2 regions of the Bradyrhizobium sp. HKCCYLS1011 genome follow, and region 2 is predicted to be linked to the other one. Evidence: riboswitches for the same ligand, from Rfam matches in the RefSeq annotation. Region 2 holds a riboswitch; the other holds the start of a gene.
What was found. Region 2 has a riboswitch for S-adenosylmethionine ahead of ACQR1W_RS05620 (O-succinylhomoserine sulfhydrylase). Riboswitches for the same ligand answer to the same signal wherever they lie in the genome.
Positions count from the first base shown of each region.

Region 1: it holds a riboswitch for S-adenosylmethionine, as region 2 does, so the genes downstream of both, metX (homoserine O-acetyltransferase MetX) here and ACQR1W_RS05620 (O-succinylhomoserine sulfhydrylase) in region 2, are expected to answer to the same signal.

Region 1 is NZ_JBNPTT010000002.1:724,447-731,923, forward strand. Features, by position in the region: gene hisC (histidinol-phosphate transaminase) at 1-771, opposite strand, end outside; gene ACQR1W_RS07900 (chorismate mutase) at 815-1,648, opposite strand; SAM riboswitch at 1,845-1,924, shown strand; gene metX (homoserine O-acetyltransferase MetX) at 2,014-3,225, shown strand; gene metW (methionine biosynthesis protein MetW) at 3,228-3,893, shown strand; gene ACQR1W_RS07915 (hypothetical protein) at 4,243-4,425, opposite strand; gene ACQR1W_RS07920 (YciI family protein) at 4,415-4,831, shown strand; gene ACQR1W_RS07925 (hypothetical protein) at 4,864-5,232, shown strand; gene ACQR1W_RS07930 (TetR/AcrR family transcriptional regulator) at 5,550-6,278, shown strand; gene ACQR1W_RS07935 (DUF2852 domain-containing protein) at 6,397-6,882, shown strand; gene tolQ (protein TolQ) at 7,420-7,477, shown strand, end outside.
Region 2 is NZ_JBNPTT010000002.1:217,005-224,481, forward strand. Features, by position in the region: gene ACQR1W_RS05605 (SRPBCC family protein) at 1-304, shown strand, start outside; gene ACQR1W_RS05610 (hypothetical protein) at 301-822, shown strand; gene ACQR1W_RS05615 (2'-deoxycytidine 5'-triphosphate deaminase) at 844-1,950, opposite strand; SAM riboswitch at 2,083-2,162, shown strand; gene ACQR1W_RS05620 (O-succinylhomoserine sulfhydrylase) at 2,239-3,453, shown strand; gene ACQR1W_RS05625 (SGNH/GDSL hydrolase family protein) at 3,585-4,703, opposite strand; gene ACQR1W_RS05630 (SGNH/GDSL hydrolase family protein) at 4,717-5,502, opposite strand; gene ACQR1W_RS05635 (OpgC domain-containing protein) at 5,502-6,755, opposite strand; gene apaG (Co2+/Mg2+ efflux protein ApaG) at 7,111-7,477, shown strand, end outside.

The DNA.
Region 1 (7,477 bases), 510 kb from region 2:
CATCGCCGGCGTGGAGACGTTGAACGGGCCGCGAATCCGGTTCACCGCATCGATGATGTGAGCCGGGCCGAACATCCAGCCGACGCGCAGCGCTGCAAGGCCATGGATCTTGGAGAACGTGTGCGTGACCACGGTATTCTCTGTGGTGGCGACGAGCTCGATGCCGAGCTCATAATCGTTCCGCGACACGTAGTCGGAATAGGCCGCGTCCAGCACCAGCACGACATGCGACGGCAGGCCGGCGCGCAGGCGCTTCACCTCGTCGAACGGAATAAAGGTGCCGGTCGGATTGTTCGGATTGGCCAGCCACACCAGCTTGGTGCGCGGTGTAACCGCATTCAAGATCGCGTCGACATCGCAGGTGAACTCGCGCTCGGCTGCGACCACGTTCTTAGCGCCGCAGGCCATGGTCGCGATCGGATAAACCAGAAAGCCGTGGGTGGTCGAAATCGCCTCGTCGCCGTGGCTGAGATAAGTGTGCGCGAGCAGGTTGAGGATCTCATCGGAGCCGGCGCCGCAAACGATGCGGTCGGGATCGAGGCCGAAGGCGCGGCCGATCGCTTCGCGCAGCACCCGGGAGGTGCCTTCGGGATAGTCCTCCAGATGACCAGCCGCACTCTTATACGCCTCGATCGCCTTCGGCGACGGCCCAAACGGGGTCTCATTGGCCGAAAGCTTGAACACCTTGCGGCCCGGCTCCGGCTTCGGGCTCTTGCCGGGCGTGTAGGGCGCAATATCGAGGATGCCGGGATTCGGCACGGGGCGGGACATCTCAAGACTCCGGAAGGTAACAGGGCGGCCAGAGGCTCAGGCCCTAGCTCGGGACCGTATAGCGCTTTGCATGGCCGCCGACGAGGGCCGTCGAGCGCACCGAGGCGCCAGCCGCGATCAGGGCTGCCCTGATCTTTTCGAGGCTCGAGGGGGCCTCGATCGAGACCAGAAGGGCGGCGCTGTCGAAGGCGGTATCCGGCACCGTTACGATGTCGGCCAGAGGCGATAGCGCCCGCGCGACCTGGGCATTCCATCCGGAGACGCGGATGCTCCAGGTCTCGACCTCCAGCAGCAGCGCATCGTCGGCTACGCGCGAGATCGCAAAGACTGGCAGCGCCGCCGGATGATCGGCGCGCTCCAGGAATGGCAGCCGGGCGATGATCTTCGGCGCGCCGACCGGCTCGAGCGCGATCCACCACGGCGTATGCCCCGATGTCACCGAGACCAGCGCCAGATCGCCCTTGGATTTCGCCACCGCTTCGACCGCGGCCTGGGCGCTGAAATGCGCCACATAAGGCACGAGGAATCCGAAATGGAACCGCGCAGAATCGCGCATCGCGGCTTCGCCGACCGAGACGTCGGCATGCACGGAAAACGGCGCCTGCACATACGTGAAGGTGGACACGATCACGCGCCAGATGCTCTCGACCGTATCGAGCGGCAGAATGCCGCGATGGCGCTGAACCAGGCGCTTCATCATGTCGGCTTCGCGCGCCGGGCGGAAGGCCGAGCCGACCTCCTGCGTCTTCTTCACCTGGATCAGCCGATCGATGATGTCGCCGCGCTTCATCAACAGCTGATGCATCTGCTCGTCGATCGCATCGATCTCCTTGCGCAGATCGGCAAGAGAGGGCGGGGCGGGAGGCGTCTCGGGCATCGCGCGATAATCTCTAGGCTGCATGCAACGCCTGCTGCGCGGCAGGCCTTTGTCGTTCTGTCCCATCGATGAGGTCCGCGCAACACCAAGTTTACCCCGCGCTGCTTGGCTTTCAGAATTGCTACAGCTGCAACGTCAGCGGGATGCCGTTAACTATCGCTCGCCTTGACGTCGGTCGTGCGCGGGACTAGGTTAATGCCTATTCCGTGGTCATTTGAGCCGGCCGGCTTGCAGCCACGTTAAAAAACTCGCTAAACAGGCCGGGGACAGTTTCGATCCCGGCCGAACCCAAGTTCAGGCCGGGTTTTTTATGGCCTGATATGTCACGTGGTTCGGGAGCCTCGGCAAGCGCCGGGGACAGAGACATGACAGGCCTGACGCCCAAATCGAAAACGCCGCGGCGCGCGATCCCGCCGCAGGAGCGTTCGCATGAGGTCGATCATCCGAGCTCGCCGGTCGCTGAGTTCGGCATTGATAAGCCGTTGCGGCTCGACTGCGGCGTTGACCTCGCGCCGTTCCAGATCGCCTACCAGACCTATGGCGAGCTCAATGCCAACAAGTCCAATGCGATCCTGGTCTGCCACGCACTGACCGGCGATCAGCATGTCGCCAACCGTCATCCGATGACCGGCAAGCCTGGCTGGTGGGAGACCATGGTCGGCCCGGGCCGTCCACTCGACACCAACCGCTACTTCATCATCTGCTCCAACGTCATCGGCGGCTGCATGGGCTCGACCGGCCCCGCCTCGCTTAACCCTGCGACCGGAAAGGTCTGGGGCCTGGACTTTCCGATCATCACCATCCCCGACATGGTGCGCGCGCAGGCGATGCTGGTCGACTATCTCGGCATCGATACGCTGTTTGCTGTTGTTGGCGGCTCGATGGGTGGCATGCAGGTGCTGCAGTGGACGGCGGCCTATCCGGAGCGGGTGTTCTCGGCGCTGCCGATCGCCTGCGCGACGCGCCACTCGGCGCAGAACATCGCGTTCCACGAGCTCGGTCGCCAGGCCGTGATGGCCGATCCGGACTGGGATCACGGCCGCTACGCCGACAAGGCAGTGCATCCGCATCGCGGGCTCGCGGTGGCGCGCATGGCCGCGCACATCACCTATCTCTCGGACGCCGCGTTGCATCGCAAGTTCGGCCGCCGCATGCAGGATCGCGAGCTGCCGACCTTCTCCTTCGACGCCGATTTCCAGGTTGAGAGCTATCTGCGCTATCAGGGTTCGTCCTTTGTCGAGCGCTTCGACGCCAACGCCTATCTCTATCTGACCCGCGCGATGGATTATTTCGACATCGCCGCTGATCATGATGGTGTGCTGACGGCAGCCTTCCGCGGCATCGAGACGCGCTTCTGTGTCGTCTCCTTCACCAGCGACTGGCTGTTTCCGACCGCGGAATCGCGCGCGCTAGTGCATGCGCTCAACGCGTCCAGCGCACGGGTGTCGTTTGCCGAGATCGAGACCGACAAGGGGCATGATGCCTTCCTGCTCGATGTACCCGAATTCTTCGACATCGCCCGTGCCTTCCTCGAATCCGCGGGCAAGGCGCGCGGGCTGAACGAGCCGGGAGAGTGATGATGTCGCTGCAACAGGTCCTGCCGTTGAACGGCGCGGCGGCGCGCGAGGTGCTCGCCTATCGTCCTGATCATCTCCTGATCGCCGAGATGGTCGATCGCGGCTCGAAGGTGCTCGACGTCGGCTGCGGCGACGGCGATCTTTTGCAGCTCCTGGAGAGCCGCGGCATCGATGGACGCGGCATCGAGCTGTCGCGCGAGGGCGTCAACCATTGCGTCGCGAAGGGCCTTGCGGTGGTGCAGGGCGATGCCGACACAGACCTTTCCAACTATCCCGACGACGCGTTCGACTACGTGATCCTGTCGCAGACCCTACAGGCGACACGCCGGCCGAAGGCGGTGCTCGAAAATCTCCTGCGCATCGGCCGGCGCGCGATCGTGACGTTTCCGAATTTCGGCTTCTGGCGCATGCGCCTGCAGCTCTTGATCGGCGGCCACATGCCGCGGACGGAGAACCTGCCGGCGACCTGGTACGACACGCCCAACATCCATTTCTGCACCATCAAGGACTTCGTCCAGCTCTGCGACGAGATCAACGTCAAGATGGAGCGCGCGGTGGCGCTCGACTCCTACGCCCGCCCGCTGCGCTTCAATATGCCCTGGTGGTTCTGGAACATGTTCGGCGAGCAGGGGATCTTCTTGCTCAGTCGGGCCGGGAAGGCGCGGTAGTCCCACGTCATTCCGGGGCGCGAGTTGTTTCGGCAATCTCCGATGTCGTCCCGGCGAACGCCGGGACCCGTAACCACCGGCCTTGCTAGACGATGACTGATAGTTTGCTTCTATCCGATAGAATCCGCGGTATGGGTCCCGCCCTTCGCCGGGACGACAGAGGAAGGCTTGGCGACGTCACGGCCTGAGTCTCCGGGTTTACGTCTCGAACAGCATACGGCGTCCCAGGGCACCCCCGCGGAGCATTTGCGCCGAGCTTTGCGAAAATCTTCGCCTCCCACTCAGAGAGGCGCAGGGAAGACCGGGTTCCGGCTGGTACCCACGGCTCCCATCTGGCACGATGAGCAATTTACACCTGCCGGACGTGGTTGCGCAGCTGCCGGGCGATGCGTTGTCCTGCCAAACACAATGACTTGCGAAATATTTTCTGCGGGCACTGTCGGTGCGGCAACCGCCGGTTCGTCTTGTTGAGGACGGCCGGATTGTCCGGTCGAGGCGCGAAGTCAAAAAGGAAGGTGACGATGCGATTCATGATGCTGATGATTCCGCTCGGCTATGAGGCGGCGCCGCCTGACGTTCAGCTCGATCCCGAGCGTGTCGCGGCGATGATGCGCTACAACGAGGCGCTGAAGGACGCAGGCGTGCTGATCACGCTGGACGGCCTGCATCCGCCGTCGATGGGCGCCCGGGTCTCGTTTGCCGGCGGCAAGCCGGTCGTGACCGACGGTCCGTTCACCGAATCCAAGGAGGTGCTCGGCGGCTACTGGATGATCGACGTCGCCTCGCGTGAGGAGGCGATCGCCTGGGCCAAAAAATGCCCGGCATCCGACAACGAGATCATCGAGATCCGCCAGGTGCAGGAGATGGCGGATTTCTCCGAGGATGTTCAGAAGGCCGCCGCCGGTTTCGACGCGCTACCGCGCGCCGGCCGACGCTGATCCACCCCATTGTGCAGAACGAGGAAAAATCGATGACCGATAACAGCAACACCTATCTCGCCGTGTTTCTTGGCAGCCGGACCAGCCCGCAATGGAAGGCGTGGGAGGCACTGTCCGAAGCCGATCGGAAAGCGCGGGAGCAGCAGGGCATGGCCGCCTGGCATGCCTGGGTCAATAAGCACAAGGATGCGATCGCCAGCATGGGCGGTCCGCTCGGCAAGACCAAGCGGGTCGACAACGGCGGCATCACCGACATCAGCAACGAGATGGGCGCGTTCACGGTGGTCCGCGCTGCCTCGCACGAGGATGCCGCCAGGATGTTCGAGAACCATCCGCATTTTGCGATTTTCCCGGGCGAGCGGGTCGAGATCATGCCGGTGCTGCCGATCCCGGGCGGTTAGTGGTGGCTGCTGACTGAAAGGACCATCGCTGCTGCGGAGGAGTATGCAGGTTTGGGCTGGTGGGAGCCCTTATCGTGCAGCGAGCCGGGGTGGGGTGACACCACCATCCGCGTCCCCGGTGCCCATGTTCATGGGCCAGGTCAGGCGCCCTGAGAATAGTCGAACCAATGACGACCGATTGCGGAGGTCACCCCACCCCGCTCGCCCGCTTCGCGTGCGATCGACCCTCCCCCTGCAGGGGAGGGTGACTTCCCGCACTGTAGGCTCTCCGAAAAGCTCTGGCTTCTGCGTGGCCGGCTCATGTAAAAGCCCTTCACATGAGCTGGCGCAAGGAACAGCGCCGCGCCGAGCGCGGCTATCATCACGGCAACCTCAAAGAGGCGCTGCTGCAGGCCGCGCTCGACCTGATCGCGCAGAAGGGGGCCGCCGGCTTCACCTTCGCGGACGCTGCCCGCATGGCGGGTGTTAGCCCGGCCGCGCCGTACCGGCATTTCCGCGACCGCGAGGAGCTCCTGACCAGCATCGCCCAGCGCGGTTTCGAGCAGTTCGAGAGCCAGCTCTCCGCCGCCTGGGACGACGGCCGGCCGGACACGGTCACCGCGTTCGAGCGGGTCGGCAAGGCCTATCTCGCTTTTGCCCGCGAGGAGCCGGCCTTCTATTCGGCGATGTTCGAATCCGGCGTGCCGGCGGATTCCTCGCCGGGGCTGATGGCAGCCGGCGAACGAGCCTTCGGCGTCATTCGCGCGGCTGCGGAGCGGCTCGCGGCGCTGGCCCCGCCCGGCGCGCCGCGCCCGCCGGCGCTAATGATGGCGCTGCATATCTGGTCGATGGCGCATGGCATCGCCTCGCTGTTTGCGCGGGGCGATGCGGCACGCCGCAAGCTGCCGATGTCCCCGGAGGAGCTGCTCGAAGCCGAGCTCCTGATCTATGTGCGCGGGCTCGGCTTTCCGACCGATCGCCGCAACACCACCTCCAGCGCAGCGGCCGAGCCGCCGCCACTGCCCGAGGACGAGCGTCCCGCCGGTCCCTGGGGCCGGGCGAAATAATCTTTCACAAATAATTCAAGCGACGCGTCAGGTGGTCGCCTTGACAAAATTCATGGTTGAGCTAGCTATGTAAATGTTATTTACATTCACAACGGCGCATGCCGTGATGGAGAGGCAGATGGCCTACAGCGCAGACGTCAATCGATGGCGCGGCCCCGACGAGGACCAGTACCGACGGCCCCACATGATGGAGTCGCCGTGGCACCCCGGGTGGATCGCTGTGACCATCCTCGGCTTCATCATTTGGTGGCCGATCGGACTTGCCCTTCTCTTTTTCACACTCGGGAGCAGAAAGATGGCGTGCTGGAATGGCGGCGACCGCTGGCAGAACAAGATGGAGCGGATGCAGTGGAAGATGGAGCGGATGCGCGACAAAATGGAGCGCCGCGGCTTTGGTTTCGGCTTCGCGCCGCCCTCGAGCGGCAACCGCGCCTTCGATGAATACCGCATGGAGACGCTGGAGCGGCTCGAGGAGGAACAGCGCGAATTCAAGGAGTTCCTGAGCCGGCTGCGTCACGCCAAGGATAAGGAGGAGTTCGACGCCTTCATGGCCCAGCACCGCCAGCGTCCGACCCCGCCGAACGATCAGCCGCAGCAGGGCTGATAGCTGCTGCGACATTGAGCCTCAGGTCGATCCAGCCCCCAACCTGATGGCCATAAGACGCCCGTCTGCATCCCGCAGGCGGGCGTTTTTCCTTTGGACCGGGTACTCTTACCCTTCGCTGAGACGGGAAGGGCGGAGACTGCGGTTCCCTCCTGCGGTCTGGCCTCCCAAATGCCGAGCTTGTGATCGGGACGTGTCCATAACGGGTTGCACCGCCAGGGCTTTCGCCTTTGAAACTCGCGCGCGGTAACCCAGCCTTAACCACCGGCGGGGTTTGGTGAGCTCCGAGTAAAGTCGCGCAAGCAGCCCTTGTTTTGACATTTTGGCGGGAGAAGGAGGCCAGAAGGCTTCGGCGGGCCTCCCAAGCGACCAAGACAGGGTTCATCGCGTAGGCGCTTTACCGCCGCGACGGCAGCGGCCGTGACCCCCGCCTGCTGCCCGTTCCCGGAATACCTGCAACAGAGGCTTGCAAGACAGGATTTGGGACGCTCAAGACGTGAGACAGTCAGACTTGGGAAATTTGAGAGGATACTGCCAATGAACCCGGCCGACGTCGGTCAGTCCGCCCTACCGGTCGTCTCGGGCGATGTCTCGC
Region 2 (7,477 bases):
AGGTTTCGTGCTTGACGCGAAGCTTGATGGCGACGTGCGCATCCTGACCTTCGCCAACGGGAGCGTGGCGCGCGAGAGGCTGGTCGATTGCGACGAGACGCGACGGCGTCTGGTTTATTCCGTTGGACATGAGCGCATCGCGCAGCACAGCGCGTCGGTCCAGATCTTTCCTGACGGCGAGACGCGGTGTCGCATGGTCTGGATCACCGACGTGCTGCCGCACGAGATCGCGCCCTATATCGATGGGCAGATGGAGCTCGGCGCGGCGGCCATGCAGAAGGCTTTGGGAGGCCGACGCTCATGACCTCATCCGCGTTTCTCGACGCGCTGGGCGCGACCGGCCCTTCGGCCGATCGTGCCGGCAAGATGGACCTCTACGGCCGCTTCATCGGCTCCTGGGAGCTCGACGTCACGCATTTCCCGGAAAACGCGCCCGCGCGGCGGCGCAATGGCGAGTGGCATTTCGGATGGGTGCTCGAGGGGCGCGCGATCCAGGACGTCTGGATCGTGCCGTCCCGCGGGCAGCGAGATCCGGCGCTGCCGGGCCCTTACGGCACGACGCTGCGCATCTACGACACCAGTCTTGATGCCTGGCGCATCCAATGGTCCGATCCCGTCAGCCAGATCTTCCTGCAGATGATCGGCCGCGCCGAAGGGCCCGACATCGTGCAGCTTGGCACGGACGAGAACGGGCGGCTGATCCGCTGGAGCTTTCGCGAGATCACGGAGGCGTCGTTTCTCTGGCGCGGCGAGAGCTCGGCCGACCAGGGCGCACATTGGCGGCTGGTGACGGAGTTCATGGCGCGTCGTCGTCGGATGTGAGTGCGCCGCCGCAGGCGCAGCTCACAGCCGGAAGTGCTTCGACAGCTTCAAGCCCTGCGCCTGATAGTTGGAGCCGATGCGCTGACCGTACAGCGCATCGGGCCGCGCCAGCATCTTCTCATAGACCAGGCGGCCGACGATCTGGCCATGCTCGAGGATGAACGGCACCTCGCGCGAGCGCACCTCCAGCACGGCGCGGGCGCCGAGCCCGCCGGCGCCGGCATAGCCGAAGCCGGGATCGAAGAAGCCGGCATAGTGGACGCGGAATTCGCCGACCAGAGGATCGAACGGCACCATTTCCGCCGCGTAGTCCGGCGGCACCTGGACGGCTTCTTTGGACGCGAGGATGTAGAACTCGCCGGGATCGAGAATGAGGCTGCGGTCCGGCCGCGCCTTGATCGGCTCCCAGAACTCTTCGATCGGATAGCCGGCGCGGCGATCGATATCGACGACGCCGGTGTGGCGCTTGGCGCGGTAGCCGACAAAGCCACCCGCGCTCTCGCCGGACAGGTCCACCGACACGGCCACGCCGCCGACCAGATCGGCGTCGTCGCGATCAACCAGCCGCTCGGCCCGGTGCAGCGCGTCGAGCTCAATGGAGGAGAGCGCCGCCTCGCCATGGCGGAAGCGGACCTGGGACAGCCGCGAGCCCTCGCGCAACAGAACCGGAAATGTCTTCGGACTGATCTCGGCATAAAGCGGGCCGTGATAGCCGGCGCCGATCATGTCGAACCGCCTTGTGCCGTCGGCGATCACGCGCGTGAACACGTCGAGCCGCCCGGTCGAGCTCTTCGGATTCGCGGCGGCGACGATGTCCTTCGGCAGCGCCAGGCTTTCCAACAGCGGCACGATATAGACGCAGTTGGTCTCCAGCACGGCGCCGTCAGCCAGCGCGATCTCGTGCAGCTTCAGCTCGTCGATCCGCTCGGCGACCGTGGCGTCAGGCCCCGGCAGAAAGCTCGCGCGGACCCGATAGGCGATGTCACCGAGCCGCAGGTCGAGGCTGGCCGGCTGGATCTGGCTCTCGACGAAGTCGTATGCGGGGAGGATCAGGCCGGCGTCCGCCATCTGCGCGATCATGCGATCGGGCAGGATGCCATGGGCGTCGGGGGCGAGCGAGAACGACAAGACCTGATCCCTTGACCTGATCACTTCACTGTTCCTTGCGGTCCGATACCGGACCTCAGGTCCATATATTGTGCCTCTTCCCCGTTATCCGATGGCCGCCTTGACGGAAAGGCCGCCGACGATTAAGAGCATCATTTATCCCGTGGTGATTTGAGCCGGCCGGCTTGCAGCCACGTTAAATAAATCGCTAAACAGGCCGGGGACAGATGTGATCCCGGCCATGAGGAGAGTTCTCCCAGGCCGGTTTTTTATTGTGGCCATCGCCGAGATGGTCACGATGGAGGTCATATGTCCAAGTCCGCTCCGGCGTCCACTACCACCCCCTCGCTGACCCAGTATCGCCCCGAGACCCGGCTGGTGCATTCCGGCACCCTGCGCTCCGAATTCGGCGAGACCGCCGAAGCGCTCTTCCTGACCCAGGGTTTCGTCTACGCCTCCGCCGAGGAATGCGAGGCGCGGTTCAAGGGCGAGGAACCCGGCTTCATCTATTCGCGCTATTCCAACCCGACAATGGCGATGTTCGAGCGCCGCATGATCGAGCTCGAGGGCGCCGAGGCCGCCCGCTCCGCAGCGACCGGCATGGCCGCGGTAACCACCGCGATCCTGGCGCCCTTGCGGGCCGGCGACCACATGGTCGCCCCCAAGGCGATGTTCGGCTCCTGCCGTTACGTGGTGGAAGACCTGCTGCCGCGCTACGGCATCGAGTCCACCCTGGTCGACGGGCTCGATCTCGACCAGTGGCAGCGCGCGGTCAGGCCGAACACCAAGAGCTTCTTCCTGGAAAGCCCGACCAACCCGACGCTCGACGTGCTCGACATCGGGGCCATCGCCGAGATCGCGCATGCCCATGGCGCGCGGCTGATCGTCGACAACGTCTTCGCCACGCCGCTCTGGCAAAGCCCGCTCGCGCTCGGCGCTGACGTCGTGGTCTACTCCGCGACCAAGCACATCGACGGCCAGGGCCGCTGTCTCGGCGGCGTCATCCTGTCGTCGGAAGCCTTCATCGCCGAGCACATCCACAATTTCATGCGCCAGACCGGCCCGTCGATGTCGCCCTTCAACGCCTGGGTGCTGCTGAAGGGCCTCGAGACGCTTGCGGTGCGCGTGCGCGCGCAGACCGAGACGGCAGGCAAGATCGCCGACTGGCTGGCCGGCCATCCGAAGATCTCGCGGCTGATCTATCCGGGCCGCGAGGACCATCCGCAGGCTGCGACCGTGAAGAAGCAGATGCGCGCAGGCTCGACCCTGGTCGGCTTCGAGGTCAAGGGCGGCAAGGCGGCAGCGTTCCGGACGCTCAACGCGCTCAAGCTCGCCAGGATCTCCAACAATCTCGGCGACGCCAAGACGCTGGTGACCCATCCTGCCACCACCACCCATCAGCGGCTGTCGCCGGAGGTGCGCGCCGAACTTGGCATCAGCGAGGGCTTCATCCGCTTCTCCGCCGGCCTCGAACATGCCGACGACCTGATCGCGGATCTGGATGCGGCCCTGGCGAAAGCGTGAGCTTTCGCCGCGCGTAGTCAGTAGCGAATAGAGTCTTTCATTCGCTACTCGCTGCCGGGCTATTTCCTATTCGCCTCTCGAAATCCCGGGTTCGCGTGCTGGCGTGCCGCCCCGGGATGCCGCTTTCGGCGTCACATCGGCCGATAGGTCAGCACGTTGGTCGGCAGGTTGACGCCGAGTTTGACCTGGCCCACCGAGAGGATGATGTCGTCGCCGAGCAGCTGCGCAAAGCAGGCATAGCCCCAATCGTTCATGTGCAGCCCGTCGGAGATGACGAAGTCGTTGATCGGAATCGACTGCCGCTCGTGCCAGTCGCGCATCACCTCGAAGCGCGGGAAGATGCCGACATGATGCAGCTCGGCGATGTGGCTGAGCAGCTTGATCATCGTGTTCGCCCGTTCGGGCCGCTCGATCACGCGTGGCGAATATTGCAGATCGACCAGCACGACGTCGGAGCCTGCGGTCTGGATTTTCGCGACACCGTCATCGACCATCTTGGCGGTCTCGGTCGGGTCGAGATTGCGCAGCACGGCATTGGTGCCGACCTGCCAGATCACGAGGTCCGGATGCCGGTCGATGACAGCGGTCTGCAGCCGCTTCATCATCTCAGGCGCATCCTCCCCGCCAATGCCTGAATTGACGACGGTGATATCGGCCATCGGATATTGCCGGCGCAGCTGCGCCGCCAAGCGGTTCGGATAGGTGTATTCCGGACCGCTCGATCCGTAACCCTGCGTCGAGGACGATCCGAAGGCGACGATCACGACCGGCAGGCCGGAGGCGAGCTTGTTGGCGACATGTGGCAGCGCGCCGAACGATTTCGCGCCGCCCTTCGGCGGCAGGCACGGCACCCGGTTGAAGATGTCGCCCGCGGACTTGGCGACCTGCTTCACCTTGTCGAGCGCCTTTTCGGTGAAGCTCTTCGGCACGGTGGAATTAGCAGGCTGCGCGGAGGGAGGCTGCTGAGCTACGCCTTGCGTGCCTGCCGTGCTGCCTGCCGGAGCGCCCTGATGCACCGCAGCGACCTGTGGTGCCGATGGCTTCTGCGGATCGCCCGCTGCAGCATGACCGATCGTCGATCGCAACTCGGTTAGCGGCGATGCCGGCGCGTCAGCTGCGGGCGGTGAGGCCGGCGCGGCTTGCGCCGCAGTCTGTGCTGAGAGCGATGATGCTGGCACGGCGAGTGCGATTGCCATGAGAGCCGGAAGCGCCAGTCCTCGAAATACGCGGTGACAACTCGTTAACGTCATAAACCGAGACATCCTAGTTCTGCTGCGCGACCGGCCCAAGCTGCGCCGCATCGATGATGAGTTTCGAGAGCGCCTTGCCGAGACAGTCGTGAACCTGCTTGGCGAGCTCGATCCCGTGCGTGGGATTGAACAGGTCGAAATCGCCATTTTCGTTCCATTGCCGCATGATGGCGAACCGATCAAACAGCGGCACGTCGCGTTCCTGCGCAACGACGCGCATGTTGTCGATGTAAGGCGGCACGGAAATCATGGTTTCCGTACGTGGGCTATATTGCAGGTTCATCAGGATGACGTCCGCCCCCGCATCTTGCAGCTCCGTCACGCCGTTGTTGACGGCGGCACGAAACTCATCGGGATCGATGGATCGCATCGCGTCGACCGTCCCCGTCTGCCAGATCACCAGATTAGGCTTTTTTGCTTCCAGCAGCTTAACGAAGCTGCCGGCCATCTCCTCGGCCGTCTTCTTCGGCTGCAATTCGACGCTCAGATTGACGGTCGCCGAAGGCAGTTTTTCCTTCAGGGCCGCCTGCAAGCGGAAGGGATAGGCGTTGTTGTCGGATGTGCTCACGATGGTGGAGGAGCGGCTGCCGAGCACGAGAATATCGAGCGGCTTTCCGTTCTTCACGGCTTCGGCGACCTTCGGCAGCTTGCTTTCGGTGGCGAGCAGATAGGGCGGCACCTCGCAGTTCGGGACGTTCTCCTCGGCGCGCGCCGCCGTCACCAGCACGGTGGCCAGTGTCAGCAGCCCAAGCCTCATGAGGCCGTATTTACGTCGCCTTAACCACGAGACGGACTGCATCAGCCCCCTCCCGCCAGATCGGCATTCGCAAGCGCAGCCTTTCGCGGTGCACTCTTGTCTGCCACGTTTTTGTACCACGAAATCAACGATGCAACCCCCCACATAATGAGGATGCCACTGAGACTAATCAGCGCGTGCATTGCTGCGCCACCCGACACCTCGGCAAGGATGAAGTGTCCCGCGAATGCGAGGAAGACGCCGAGGCAGAAGATCTCCAGTGAGTGCTGACCGCACACGATCAGGGGCTTCAACCAGCGCGATTTCAGGCCCGGCCAGTCCCTCGGAAGGTAATGGACGGTGAGCGCAGCCAGTGCCAAAAAATGCGCGAAGCGCAGCACGTCAAGGTCGGTCTTGTCGATCGGATACATCCACTGCTCGAGCCGGCGCGGCAGCAGATGGCCGAGCTGCGGAATGTACCAAGTCAGCGTCACGAGGAACGCAGCCGATAGATAGGCAGCGCTGATCCAAAGCGTAACCGGCGAATTGAGAATGCGGGTCATGCGCCTGGCGCCGCCGAGCGCGCACCACGCGCCAAAGACGAACAGCAATTGCCAGGCAAGCGGGTTGAAGGCCCAGAAGCCGTTCGGGTAGGCCGACAGATACAGGTCGAATTCCCAGGTCACGGCATAGATCACAGCCGAGAGGCCGAGCGTCAGATCAGGCTTCCAGCGCATCAGCCACAGGATCAGCGGCAGGAACAGCATCAGCACGATGTAGAGCGGCAGCACGTCCATGTTGACGGGACGGAAGCGCAGGATCAGCGCCTGCACGATGGTCACGTCCGGCTGCTTCAGGAAATCCATGATCCCCATCTCTTCGGTGTAGAGCGGGTTCTCGAAGCTGGTCGCGACGTAGGAGATCTCGGCGAGAAAGATCGTGAACAGGAACACGTGCGCGACGTAGATCTGCCAGACGCGGCGCAGGATGCGCGCGGTGGCGACCACGAAGCCGGAATCCTGCATCGCCCGGCCATAGACGAAGGCCGCGGTATAGCCGGAGATGAAGATGAAGATCTCGGTGGCGTCGGAGAAGCCGTAGTTCCGGATCGTGAACCAGGTCAGAAGATTGGGCGGTAGATGGTCGATGAAGATCAGCCACAGCGCGAGCCCGCGGAACAGGTCGAGCCTGAGCTCGCGCTCGCCCGCCGGCGGAAAGCTGATCGCAGGCACAGCCGTAGCGGCCGGCGCTGCGGGCGCCAGCGCAGGCGCTTCGGGGACCGTAGGTCCGGCAAGGCGATCGGCAATCGACGTCATCAGGCACCGCGTCACTGCTGCCGCCTTTGAAGGCGCGGCAGGGGGAATGTAGGCCCGCGCAACTTTTGCGCAAGCGATGAAGGAGTTATCGGCCGGGAACAGGCCCGGCTTTTGCGCCATCGGCGGATCATTGTGGCGATCCCGTCACGCATGACGGTTGCACACGCTCAGGGATACCGGCACTACGAGCGAATCGGCGGCTTGTGGCGTATAGATCCCGCTTCGGCCGCACGAATTTGCGGCATCTCAAAGCCGCCACGCACTCTACACGATTGGTCTCATGATCCGGAACTGTGGTCAAAGCGCGACAGCGCGGTGATTGGTTCTGCCCTGACTTTCCGCTAGACTGATATCCATGTATCGCGCCGTGACCCGCCAGATCGAAGTGACCGTCGAGCCGACCTTCTTGCCGGAGAAGTCCTCGGCCGAGGATAGCAGGTACTTCTGGTCCTACACGGTCGTGATCACCAATACCGGCGAGGAGACCGTGCAGCTGCGCAACCGGCACTGGATCATCACCGACGGGGCCGGCCGCCGGCAGGAAGTCCGCGGCGAGGGTGTGGTCGGCGAGCAGCCGGTGCTCGCGCCCGGCGAGCATTTCGAATACACCTCCGGCGTGCCGCTCGCCACGGCTACGGGCTTCATGGCCGGCCATTACGAGATGGAGAGCGAAAGCGGCGAGCGCTTCGAGATCGAAGTGCCGGCCTTTTCGCTCGACAGCC